3 regions of the Pseudomonas urmiensis genome follow, and region 3 is predicted to be linked to each of the others. Evidence: riboswitches for the same ligand, from Rfam matches in the RefSeq annotation. Region 3 holds a riboswitch; each other region holds the start of a gene.

Region 1 (3,946 bases), 510 kb from region 3:
CCCCAGCAGGGCGACTGGCAACGCCAGCCACACCGAAGGCCAGCGCACACCGCTTAAGTTGCCCAGCAGCCAGAACAGAATGCCCCGCGCCTGTTCAGCGGTTGCCGACTTGGTAATGAGAAATGCCGTCAGCGCGCTGAACAGCTGCGAGCCTGCGATACCGGCAAGAATCACCTGGGCGTTGCTGCTAGTGGGGCCACTGGCACGCGACAGCAGCAAGACCAGGCCAAAGGCGGCGAGGGCGCCGATAAAGGCGCCACCGGACATCGTCAGCGCCGCACCGCCCAGACCGAGCAGGCCGACTGCCACCGCGCCGGTCGAGGCCCCGGCCGACAGACCCAGCAAATAGGGTTCGGCCAGCGGGTTGCGCAGCAATGCCTGGAGGATCACCCCGCAGGTTGCCAGCCCGGCGCCGCACGCCGCGGCGACCAGGGTGCGGGTGAGGCGATAGTTCCAGATGATGCCGGCATCGATCGGGTCGACCGGGTAGCCGGCGCTCCACAACTGGTTGGCCAGCACCTGATAGACCACGCTTGGCGACAATGGCGTCTCACCGATGGCGATGCCCGCCAACAGGGCCGCGACCAGCGCGGCCAGGGCCAGGGCGGTGTAGGGCAGCAGGCGGATCATGGTTGCGCGGCTTTACCGGAGGCGAAGGCGCTAGACAGGGTTTCCAGGCCACGGAACAGGCGAATACCGGCCTGCATGGCGTCGGCGTCGAGAACGACGATCCGCCCTTGCTTGACCGCATCCATGTTCTGCGTGACCGGGTCGTTGCGCAAGAACTCCAGTTTTTTCTGGTAGTCATCGGCTGGGAAGCGGCGACGGTCCATGCGCGCGATGATCAGCCAGGTCGGGTTGGCCTTGGCCAGGGTTTCCCAGCCGACCGTGGGCCACTCTTCGGTGGACTCGACCACATTGCGCACACCCAGGGTTTGCAGCATGAAGTCGGCCACGCCTTGGCGACCGGCGACGTACGGGTCGATATCCAGGTCGGCACTGGAGAACCAGAACAGCGCCGAGGTGTGCGACAGGTCCTTGCCGGCCAACTGCTGCTTGGCGTTGTCCAGGCGCGCCTTGAGTTCGGCATTCAGTGCGCTGCCGCGCGCTTGCACGTCGAAGATCTCGGCCAGCTGGCTGACGCTCTTGTAGATGCTGTCGATCTGGAACGGTTGCAGGCGGGTGCCGTCGGCGCCGACCAGGTTGTCCTTGCCTTCGCAATCGGAGGGCAACAGGTAGGTGGGAATGTTCAGCTCGGCAAATTGCTCACGGGTGCCGACCACGCCCTGGGCGCCGACCATCCACTCGAATTGTACCGCCACCAGTTGCGGGCGCTTGCCGACCACGGCCTCGAAGCTTGGGTCGTTGTCAGCCAGGCGCTCGACCTTGTCGTTCTGCGCTTTGTACTCAGGCAGGACATTGTTGAACCACAGCGAAGTGCCGGCCAATTTTTCGCCCAAGCCCAATGCGTAGAGCATCTCGGTGCCCGCCTGGCCGATGGTCACGGCACGCTCGGGGGCCTGGGCAAAGGTCTGCGGTGCGCCACAGTTGTCGACCGTCAACGGGTAGTGGGTGGCGGCGGCTTGGGCCAGGCCGGTCAGACTCAGGCCGGCGAGCAGGGCGGCGAAACGAGGCAGCATGATGGGGCGATCTCCTATCGAACAGTTCACGGAATGAACGCACGGACAGGCATCGCCGAGCCCGTTGCGCAAGGCAACAGGCCACACCCTGGCAAGGGTGGAGATGACCATCCCGGACACCCCGCCGGTTGGAATATGTAGGCCGGCAGGTCTCCTGACTGGTGCGTCTGCGCCCGGCTCCAGCCTTCCCGGATCAGCGGATCCAGTGGCATCGATGGAGCGGGCTCGGCACCTACAGTTGCGGGGGCAGTTCCAGTTGGCCTGCATGAGGGCAGGCCGGGGATTCCCTATTATTTCCGTGGTGGAAACCGGCGGGCGGCATGGTAGACCATCAGGCCGCCGGGTGAAACGCTTTTCACAGGTACTTGAGCCAGGCGATGTCGCGCCGGCGCGCCTTGAGCCGGGCGAACCAGCGCACTGGCAAGTACAGCGAGACCGCCAGCAGCAGCGCTGCCAGCCACACCGCGCCGATGCTGTCGAAGCCGAAGTAATCGCCGTGGTTCAGGCCAAACAGGGCCACGCTGGCCAGGTACAGCAGCTTGAGCACGTACAGGTGCAGCAGGTAGAAGAACATCGGTGCGGCGCCGAACACCGCCAGGACACTGATCCAGCGTGCCTGCCCGGCGCGCTCGAAACCACGCAACAGCAGCAGGCCGGCGCCCAGGGTCAGGGTCAGGAACAACAGCGACGGTGGGTACTTGGTGATGTTGAAGAAGCTCATCAGCGTTTGCGTCAGCGTCGGGTAGCTGCTCCACGGCGCTTCGCCATAGCCGTTGAGCATGCGCAGCACGAGAAAGCCCAGCAGGGCCAACGCACCGACCAGCAACAACCGGTGCTGACGCTCGCCAGCATCGCTGGCGCGGGTGAACCATGGGCCCAGGCCATAGCCGAGGGCGATTACCCCGATCCACGGCAGAACCGGGTACGAGGTGCGCAGGCGCAGGCTGTCAGAGAACTCCAGCCAGCCGCGGTCATGCAGGATCGCCCACGGCACATGCATCCACGACCCTGGCGCGAAGTGCAGGCCGTCGAGCAGGTTGTGCCCGGCGACGATCGCCGCGCCCAGGGCGATCAGGGCAGGGCGTGGCAGCCAGACCAGCAGCGACAGGGCGATCATGCTCACGCCAATGGCCCAGATCACCTGCATGTAGATCACGCTGGGTGGCAGCTGGAAGGTCCAGGCGAAGTTGACCAGGGTGAACTCCAGCACCACCAGGAACAGCCCACGCTTGAACAGGAACGCCGAGACATCGCCCCGGCCCTGGTATTTTTCGCCATACAGCCAGGCGGAAAGACCGGTCAGCAGGACGAACACCGGCGCGCACAGGTGAGCCAAGGTCCGGCTGAAGAACAGCGACGGGTCGGTGGCGTCGATGGCCATGGGGTCGCTGACCTGGCGATGCAGGAAGAAGGTTTCACGCACGTGATCCAGGAGCATGAACACGATTACCAGGCCGCGCAGGGCATCGATGCTTTGCAGGCGCTGGGTGAGCAGGGTGGGGGTGGCGCTGGCGCTTGTCATGGGAGGGGTCGCAGGCAGGAATGGATATCAAATGAAACGTTATCTTATAACTATTTGGTTTGAGAGTGATAGGATTTTTGTGCGGGTCTGGTGTTGGTGAGATGCGACAGGCGCTATCGCGGGCAAGCCTGCTCCTACAGGGCCAACGGCACCCTCTGTAGGAGCGGGCTTGCCCGCGATGACGTCAGCACTGCCTCAATCGATCAAAAGCTGTAATCCACCGTCGCAAAGTACGAGCGCGGCGCCCCCAGCAACCACTGCTCGCCACTGTACGCCGACACCACATAATCGCGGTTGAGCAGGTTGTTCAGCTGCAGCCCCAGGCGCACATCCGGCAGCACCTGCCAGCCCAGATTGGCATCGACCACGGTATACCCCGGGATGCGCTTGCTATTGGCCGTGTCGGCATACCGCGCATCGACATAACGCAGGCCAACACCAGCATCCAGCGCCTGCCCAAAGCCTTTGCTCAACCACACATTGGCACTGCGCCGTGGCACGTTGTCCGGGCGGTTGCCACTGCGGTCCACCGCCACCCCTGCGACCACTTCATCGAAGTCATCGAACTTGGCGCGCACCAGCGAGGCGTTGGCCGAGACATGCCATTGGTTGGCCAAGGCCAGTTCCACGCTGGCTTCCAGGCCGTTCGAACTTTGCTGGCCAGCCTGTTGTGGCTGGTGGGTGATCGGGTTGTCGACCAACAGTTTCTTCTTGACGATGTGATACGCCGCCAAGGTCCACTCACCGCGGCCGTCCCAGAAGCGCTGCTTGAGGCCCAGCTCGG
Region 2 (3,946 bases), 1.2 Mb from region 3:
GCCGATTGGCGATGCCTTCATCAAACTGATCAAGATGCTCCTGGCACCGGTGATCTTCCTCACCGTGGTCACCGGCATCGCCCGCATGGAAAACATGAAAGAGCTGGGGCGGGTGGGCTTTCGCGCGCTGATCTACTTCGAGGTGGTGTCGACCCTGGCGCTGGTGATCGGCCTGGTGGTAGTACAGGTGTTCCAGCCGGGCGCAGGCATGAACATCGACCCGGCGAGCCTGGATAGCGGTAGCATCGCCAGCTACACCGCCGCTGCCAAGCACAGCTCGTTCCTCGACTTTGTTCTGGGGATCATCCCCGACACCGTGGTCGATGCCTTTGCCAAGGGCAATATCCTGCAGATCCTGTTGTTCTCCATTCTGCTTGGGGTGGCCCTGGCCAAGGCCGGTCCGAAGGCGCAGCTGTTCGTCGACAACCTCGACAGCTTGATGCGCGGCATGTTCGTGGTGGTCAACATGGTCATGCGCCTGGCCCCGATCGGGGCATTCGGCGCGATTGCCTTCACCATCGGCAAGTACGGTTTCGAGTCGCTGTTCTCGCTGGGCAAGCTGATGGCCTGCGTGTACCTGACCTGCTTTGCCTTCGTGGTGGTGATCCTCGGGCCGATCTGCCGCTGGGCTGGCTTCAGCTTGTGGAAGTTCCTGCGCTTCATCAAAGAGGAGCTGTTCACCGTGCTCGGCACCAGCTCGTCTGAATCGGTACTGCCGCAGATGATCGCCAAGATGGAAAAGGCCGGAGTGTCCAAGCCGGTGGCAGGGATGATCATTCCCTCGGGGCTGACCTTCAACCCCGACGGCCAGGCGATCTACTACACCATCGCGGCGATTTTCATTGCCCAGGCGACCAACACGCCGCTGAGCTTCAGCGATCAGCTGATCGTGCTGGCGGTGTTGATGTTTACCTCCAAGGGCTCGGCTGGGGTGACGGGGTCGGGGTTCATTATCCTCGCAGCGACCCTGGCTTCGCTGGGCACGATCCCGGTGGCTGGGATGGTCTTGCTGTTGGGCGTGGACCGGTTCATGTCCGAGGCGCGGGCGATTACCAATACCATTGGCAACGGGGTCGGGACGCTGGCGATTGCCAAGTGGGTAGGTGCGCTGGATAAGGACAAGTTGCGCGAGGCGATGGAGGGGGAGGTGTCGGTGAAGCAGCAGGAGTCTGCTGCTGGCACCGTTCTTTTGCCTGAGCGATCGGTGTAAGGGGGGCCGCTGCCAGGGGCTGCAATGCAGCCCCGATTCTTCAACCCTGCTTCACAATCAACGCCACCCCCGGAAAATACTGCCCCAGCTCGTTATGCAACTTGCGATAGGCATACGGGAAATACCACGCCAGCACACACGCCGTGTGCTTTTGCAGATCATCCACCAGGTCCTGCAGCTCCTCGGGGCTGGCATGCTGTCCTGCCTTCCACGGGCTGATGAACAGCGCGCCGGCCTTGAGCTGACTGGGGTAGGCAATGGGCTTGGCCAGCGCCGTCGCCTCCTGCAGCGCCGCGTTCAAATCCAGCCGGGCAATCCGCGGCCAACGCTGGCTGGCACGCAAATGAATCGACTCCTCAGCATTGCTGATGGACAGATCACAGCGCCCCTCACGCTCGCCCTCATCACGCTGCTTCTTGCTCTGGTACTGCTCCAGCGCCACCAGTTCAGCCTGCCAGGCCGCCGCAGCCAGCATGCCGACGTTGGCCGCCGCGCCATGCCAGTAAGGCGCCTCATTGTCGCCCTGGACCTGATTGAAGCGGTCGATGCAGTCGACCCAGCGCTCCAGTGCCGGGCGCAGGAACTCCAGGCGCGGGTTGTTGATGATCAGACCTTGCATGCTGCGCTCTCCTTATCGTTATTGGTCGCGTTCAGCTGAGGTTAATGGCTATGTGATATCACTGCTGGCAGTCTGGCACAAGCTGCCGGATCGGCCATTGATCCAGGCCAAATCGGCCTTGTTTCATTGACGCTCCCGGTGCAACCCTCTAACCTTCGCGGCGTGTTTCAGGTGCCCTGCAGGCTGCGGTCTGGCGGGGTGAAACTGGGAAGCCGGTGGTATTCCGGCGCTGCCCCCGCAACGGTAGGTGAGTCAAGGTCGCGCATGGCCACTGGGTTGAATGACCCGGGAAGGCGCGCGGCGCAGAAGCCCGCGCTTCGCTCACGAGCCCGGAGACCGGCCTGTTACTGCCAATGGCATCACGGAGGGTGATGCGCGGTTGCCTGTGGCGTGGGTCACGGCGCCTGCGTGTTCTCCGTTTGCCTGCCTATCGATCTGTCGCCGCGCCCTTGCGTGCGTCGCCAGCCAGCGGAGAACCCTGATGAGCGAAACCCCCGAACGTGACGAACGCCACCTGGCGCGCATGCAGCGCAAGAAGGCGATCATCGACGAGCGTATCGCCAATTCCCCCAACGAATGTGGCCTGTTGCTGGTGCTGACCGGCAATGGCAAGGGCAAGAGCAGCTCGGCCTTCGGCATGCTGGCCCGGGCCTTGGGCCATGGCATGCAATGCGGCGTGGTGCAGTTCATCAAGGGCCGTAACAGCACCGGCGAGGAGCTGTTCTTCCGCCGCTTCCCCGAGCACGTGCGCTACCACGTGATGGGCGAGGGCTTTACCTGGGAAACCCAGGACCGCCAGCGCGATATCGCCGCCGCCGAAGCCGCCTGGGCGGTCTCGCGCCAATTGCTGCAAGACCCATCGATTCAATTCGTCGTGCTCGACGAGCTGAATATCGCCCTCAAGCACGGCTACCTCGACCTCGATCAGGTACTGACCGACATCCAGGCCCGTCCGCCCATGCAGCACGTCATCGTCACCGGGCGTGCGGCCAAGCCGGAGATGATCGAGCTGGCTGACACCGTCACTGAGATGAGCATGCTCAAGCACGCCTTCCAGGCCGGCATCCGGGCGCAGAAGGGCGTGGAACTATGAGCCAAACCCGGCATTGTCCGGCGGTGCTGATCGCGGCACCGGCTTCCGGCCAGGGCAAGACCACGGTCACCGCTGCCCTGGCACGCCTGCACCGTAACCTTGGGCGTAAGGTCCGGGTGTTCAAGTGCGGGCCTGACTTTCTCGACCCGATGATTCTCGAACGCGCCAGTGGTGCCCCGGTGTACCAGCTGGACCTGTGGATGATCGGCGCCGAGGAAAGTCGCCGCCTGCTCTGGGAAGCTGCGGCCGATGCTGATCTGATCCTGATCGAAGGCGTCATGGGGCTGTTCGACGGTACCCCATCGAGCGCCGACCTGGCGCGCCATTTCGGTGTGCCGGTGCTGGCCGTGATCGACGGCACGGCCATGGCCCAGACCTTTGGTGCGCTGGCGCTGGGGCTGGCGCGTTACCAGGCGGACTTGCCGTTTGCCGGGGTGCTGGCCAACCGAGTCGGCAGCCTGCGGCACGCCCAGTTGCTCGAAGGCAGCCTTACTGAAGGCCTGCGCTGGTATGGCGGGCTGTCTCGTGAGCGCGGCATCGAGCTACCCAGCCGTCACTTGGGGCTGGTGCAAGCGAGCGAATTGAACGATCTGGACCTGCGTCTGGACGCCGCCGCCCAAGCGCTGGGCTCCAGTTGCGATGCAGCGTTACCGCCGCCTGTAGCGTTCGACGCCCCTCAACGCGCCGCAGCAGTGCCTTCGCTGGCCGGCCTGCGCATTGGCGTGGCCCAGGACGAGGCGTTCGCCTTCACCTATGGCGCCAACCTCGACCTGTTGCGCGAGATGGGCGCCCAGCTTGAATTGTTCTCACCACTGCACGACCGCCAGTTGCCAGCGATAGACAGCCTGTACCTGCCAGGTGGCTATCCAGAGCTGCACCATCAGGCACTGGCGGCCAATGCGCCGATGCTGGAAGCGATCCGCGCCCACCATGCCCAGGGCAAGCCGCTGCTGGCCGAATGTGGCGGCATGCTGTACTTGCTCGATGCACTGACCGATGTCGCTGGTGAGCGTGCGCCACTGCT
Region 3 (3,946 bases):
CGGCGACCTCGGCGCGAACCTTGGCCAAGCCTTCGGCGTCGATCAGGTCGGCCTTGTTCAGCACTACCAGGTCGGCGCTGGCCAACTGGTCGGCGAACAGTTCATGCAGTGGTGATTCGTGGTCCAGGTTGGGGTCGAGCTTGCGCTGGGCATCCACCTGGTCTGGGTAGGCGGCGAAGGTGCCAGCCGCGACGGCCGGGCTGTCGACCACCGTGATCACCGCGTCGACCGTGCAGGCGTTGCGGATTTCTGGCCACTGGAAGGCTTGCACCAATGGCTTGGGCAGGGCCAGACCGCTGGTTTCGATGAGAATGTGGTCAAGGTCGCCACGGCGCGCCACCAGCTCGCGCATCACCGGGAAGAACTCCTCCTGCACAGTGCAGCACAGGCAGCCGTTGGCCAGCTCGTAGACGCGGCCGCTGGCTTCTTCTTCGGTGCAGCCAATGCTGCATTGCTTGAGAATCTCGCCGTCGATGCCCAGCTCGCCGAATTCGTTGACGATAACGGCAATGCGCCGGCCTTGGGCGTTGTCGAGCATGTGCCGCAGCAAGGTAGTCTTGCCCGAGCCGAGGAAGCCGGTGACGATGGTGACGGGAAGCTTGGCCAGTGTTTTCATGTCTCGATGCCCTTGGCAGGATGGCGCGGGCATGCAGGACGAAAGCCTCAGGCCGATTGGCCAGGCTCGTTCGCCACCGGATCACCCCGCCCGGATTAAAAGTCGAAATCGCTACGAGGCAGGTCTCCTGGCTCGCACCGCTCCGGCGCCAGGCCGGTTGGATGACGCCTTCCCGCGCCGGGGCGCAGTGGCTGTGTCGATCCTGTTCAGTGCTTACAGTTGCGGGGGCAGCCGCGGCTTGTACCGCGTTCCCGTCTTAGCTGCGCCTACAGGCGCAGAACCTCGAAGCGGCAAGGCTACGCATCACGGCTATAAGCTGCAAGTAGATACGCACCTAGATCCCGTGGGAGCGGGCTTGCCCCGCGATGAGGCCAGAACAAACGACATCCAGTCGTCCTTCAATACACCAAAAAACAGCCGACTTTGCCAGCCATCGCATCGCTTACAGCTTGTAGCCTGAAGCTCAGGTGTGGTTTGCTAACGCCTTGCGTTCAGGTGCCCCCACGGGGGTGAAACGGGAAACCGGTGCGTCGTAGGCTCTTCATCCATGCCCACGACAAGGCCGGTGCTGCCCCCGCAACGGTAAGCGAGGAAGCGTCTTGACCACTGTGCCGAGTTGTCTGGCATGGGAAGGTGACGCCTCTGCTGGAGCCCTGCTCCACCTCGCAAGCCCGGAGACCGGCCTGCCTACGTAGCAATGAACACCCCGCGGTGGGCGGGCGCTGTCGCATGTCCCTGGACGAATCACGTCCGGGGCTGCCGCGCTTGCCCGTTGCCTATAACAAGCAGAGGAAAGCGTCATGCCCATCACCAGCGCCAAGCACAGTATCGCCACCCCCATCAGCCTCAGCCAGCGCGTGATCATCGCCGCCGGCGCCAGCCTGCTCGGCCTGTGCCTGATCTACTTTGCCGGTTTCTCGCACATCGAAGCGGTGCACAACGCTGCCCACGACACCCGCCACAGCGCCGCCTTTCCTTGCCACTGAGTAGCCTCGCATGATCAAGCGCATTGCCCGTACCGCCGGCTTCAGCGGCCTGCTTGCAGCCCTGTTGCTGACCCTGCTGCAAAGCGTGTGGGTCAGCCCGCTGATTCTTCAAGCGGAAACCTTCGAAACCGCAGCACCTGCCGAGCAGCATGAGCATGCCGGCGAAGCGCACGCACCTCATGAACATAGCGCCGAAGCCTGGGCGCCTGAGGATGGCTGGCAGCGCGTGCTGTCGACCACGGGCGGCAACCTGGTGGTCGCGGTCGGATTCGCGCTGATTCTGGCCGCGCTGTATAGCCTGCGCGAACCCAATCGGGTGAGCACCGGCGCATTGTGGGGCCTGGCCGGTTTCGCGGTGTTCTGCCTGGCGCCGACCCTGGGCCTGCCACCTGAGTTGCCGGGCACCGCTGCGGCCGATCTTGGCCAGCGCCAGGCCTGGTGGATTGGCACTGCCGCCGCCACTGCCACGGGCCTGGCGCTGATCGTGTTCGCCCAGCACTGGCTGCTCAAACTGGTGGGTGTGCTGCTGTTGGTGGTGCCACACGTGATCGGCGCGCCGCAGCCAGAGGTTCATCAAAGCCTCGCCCCTGAGGCGCTGGAAACCCAGTTCAAGATCGCCTCCTGGCTGACCAACGCAGCGTTCTGGGTGGCCCTGGGCCTGCTCAGCGCCTGGTTGTTCCGCCGCTCCCGCCAGGCCTGATGCCTAGCGCCACTGCCCTGCCGGTGCTGTATGCCGGCTTTGGCTGTCGCCAGGGCTGCTCGCGGCAGAACCTTGAAACCCTGCTGCGCCTAGGCCTGGCACAGCTGCAACTGCCGCTGAGTGCAGTGCAGGGCATCGCCAGCATCGAGCTGAAAGCCGACGAGGCTGGCCTGGCTGACTTGGCCAGGCAACTCGCGCTGCCTTTGCGGGTGTTCACCCCCGTGCAGCTGCAACGCTTCGAAGCGCAACTGTCCCATCGTTCCGCTGCAGCCTTCACCCACAGCGGCTGCTGGGGCGTTGCCGAAAGTAGCGCCCTGGCCCTGGCTGCCCAGGCCCATGGCGCTGCGCGACTGGTACTTGCCCGGCAGATTCTCGGCGGCGCTACCCTCGCCTTCGCCAGTGGCCGATAATCGCGCCTATTTCATCTGCAAGGATTTTCCATGACGGTCTACTTCATCGGCGCCGGCCCCGGCGACCCGGAACTGATCACGGTCAAAGGCCAGCGCCTGATCCGCCAGTGCCCGGTGATCATCTACGCCGGCTCCTTGGTACCGGCCGCCGTGCTCGAAGGCCACCGCGCCGCAACACTGATCAACAGCGCCGAGCTGCACTTGGAGCAGATCATCAGCGCCATCCGTACAGCCCATGCCAAAGGCCAGGATGTGGCCCGCGTGCACAGCGGCGATCCAAGTCTGTATGGGGCCATTGGCGAGCAGATCCGCTGCCTGCGCGAGCTGGGCATCGACTACCAGATCATCCCGGGCGTCACCGCCACCGCCGCCAGCGCCGCCCTGCTTGGCTGCGAACTGACCTTGCCCGGGGTCGCCCAGACCGTGATCCTCACCCGCTACGGCGACCGCTCACCGATGCCCGCTGGCGAGCAACTGGCGGACCTGGCCCGGCACGGCAGCACCTTGGCCATTCACCTGGGCGTCAAGCACTTGCCACGGATCGTCGCCGAGCTGCTGCCGCACTATGGCCCCGACTGCCCGATTGCCGTGATTCATCGGGCCTCCTGGCCAGATCAGGACTGGGTCCAGGGCACGTTGCAGGACATCGTCGAACGCGCCTCGGCCAAGGACTTCCGGCGCACCGCGCTGATCCTGGTTGGCCATGTGCTGGGCGATGCCCCCTTCAGCGACTCGGCCCTGTACCGGGCCGGCCATGCCCACCTGTATCGTCCTGGCAACTGAGCGTTGCCAGGCGCGCGGCTGGCGTAGCAGACTGCGGTCTACCTCTCGCCCACCGGAGTCATGCCCATGCTCGAGCTACGCCCCAACTGCGAATGCTGCGATGTCGACTTGCCCGCAGAAAGCCCCCAGGCGCTGATTTGCTCATTCGAATGCACCTTCTGCCAGGCCTGCGCCGAGCAGCGTTTTCAGGGGCGCTGCCCAAATTGCTCGGGCCAGCTGCTGGCCAGGCCCAGCCGGGTCGGCACGGCGCTGAGTAATAATCCCGCTTCGACGCAACGCATCGTAAAACCGCACCCCGCCTGCGCCTGATCCCTACACGCTCCGGTGAGCCAAATCGCTTGCCGGGGCGTGCAAAACCGCTCTTTTTTGTAGGCTTTTTCAACAGACCCTCCGCGTTTTTTCAACGCACCTATACTCGCCATTACCAAGGATTCTGAATCGACGTATCTTG

Evidence for each region. A riboswitch is a leader RNA that binds a small molecule or an ion and turns the genes downstream of it on or off. The one in region 3 is predicted to bind cobalamin.
Region 1: another riboswitch for cobalamin. It lies ahead of HU737_RS08175 (ABC transporter substrate-binding protein); the one in region 3 lies ahead of HU737_RS10410 (CbtB domain-containing protein).
Region 2: another riboswitch for cobalamin. It lies ahead of cobO (cob(I)yrinic acid a,c-diamide adenosyltransferase); the one in region 3 lies ahead of HU737_RS10410 (CbtB domain-containing protein).

Annotation. Positions count from the first base shown of each region.
Region 1 covers NZ_JABWRE020000001.1:1,847,524-1,851,469, forward strand. Annotated here, with positions in the region: gene HU737_RS08170 (FecCD family ABC transporter permease) at 1-630, opposite strand, end outside; gene HU737_RS08175 (ABC transporter substrate-binding protein) at 627-1,640, opposite strand; cobalamin riboswitch at 1,768-1,968, opposite strand; gene HU737_RS08180 (acetyltransferase domain-containing protein) at 1,996-3,162, opposite strand; gene HU737_RS08185 (TonB-dependent receptor) at 3,366-3,946, opposite strand, start outside.
Region 2 covers NZ_JABWRE020000001.1:3,547,101-3,551,046, reverse strand. Annotated here, with positions in the region: gene HU737_RS16015 (dicarboxylate/amino acid:cation symporter) at 1-1,210, shown strand, start outside; gene HU737_RS16010 (hypothetical protein) at 1,251-1,829, opposite strand; cobalamin riboswitch at 1,982-2,188, shown strand; gene cobO (cob(I)yrinic acid a,c-diamide adenosyltransferase) at 2,311-2,922, shown strand; gene HU737_RS16000 (cobyrinic acid a,c-diamide synthase CobB) at 2,919-3,946, shown strand, end outside.
Region 3 covers NZ_JABWRE020000001.1:2,358,749-2,362,694, forward strand. Annotated here, with positions in the region: gene cobW (cobalamin biosynthesis protein CobW) at 1-616, opposite strand, end outside; cobalamin riboswitch at 717-916, opposite strand; cobalamin riboswitch at 1,093-1,317, shown strand; gene HU737_RS10410 (CbtB domain-containing protein) at 1,417-1,602, shown strand; gene HU737_RS10415 (CbtA family protein) at 1,613-2,302, shown strand; gene HU737_RS10420 (cobalamin biosynthesis protein) at 2,320-2,712, shown strand; gene cobM (precorrin-4 C(11)-methyltransferase) at 2,743-3,495, shown strand; gene HU737_RS10430 (DUF1272 domain-containing protein) at 3,562-3,804, shown strand.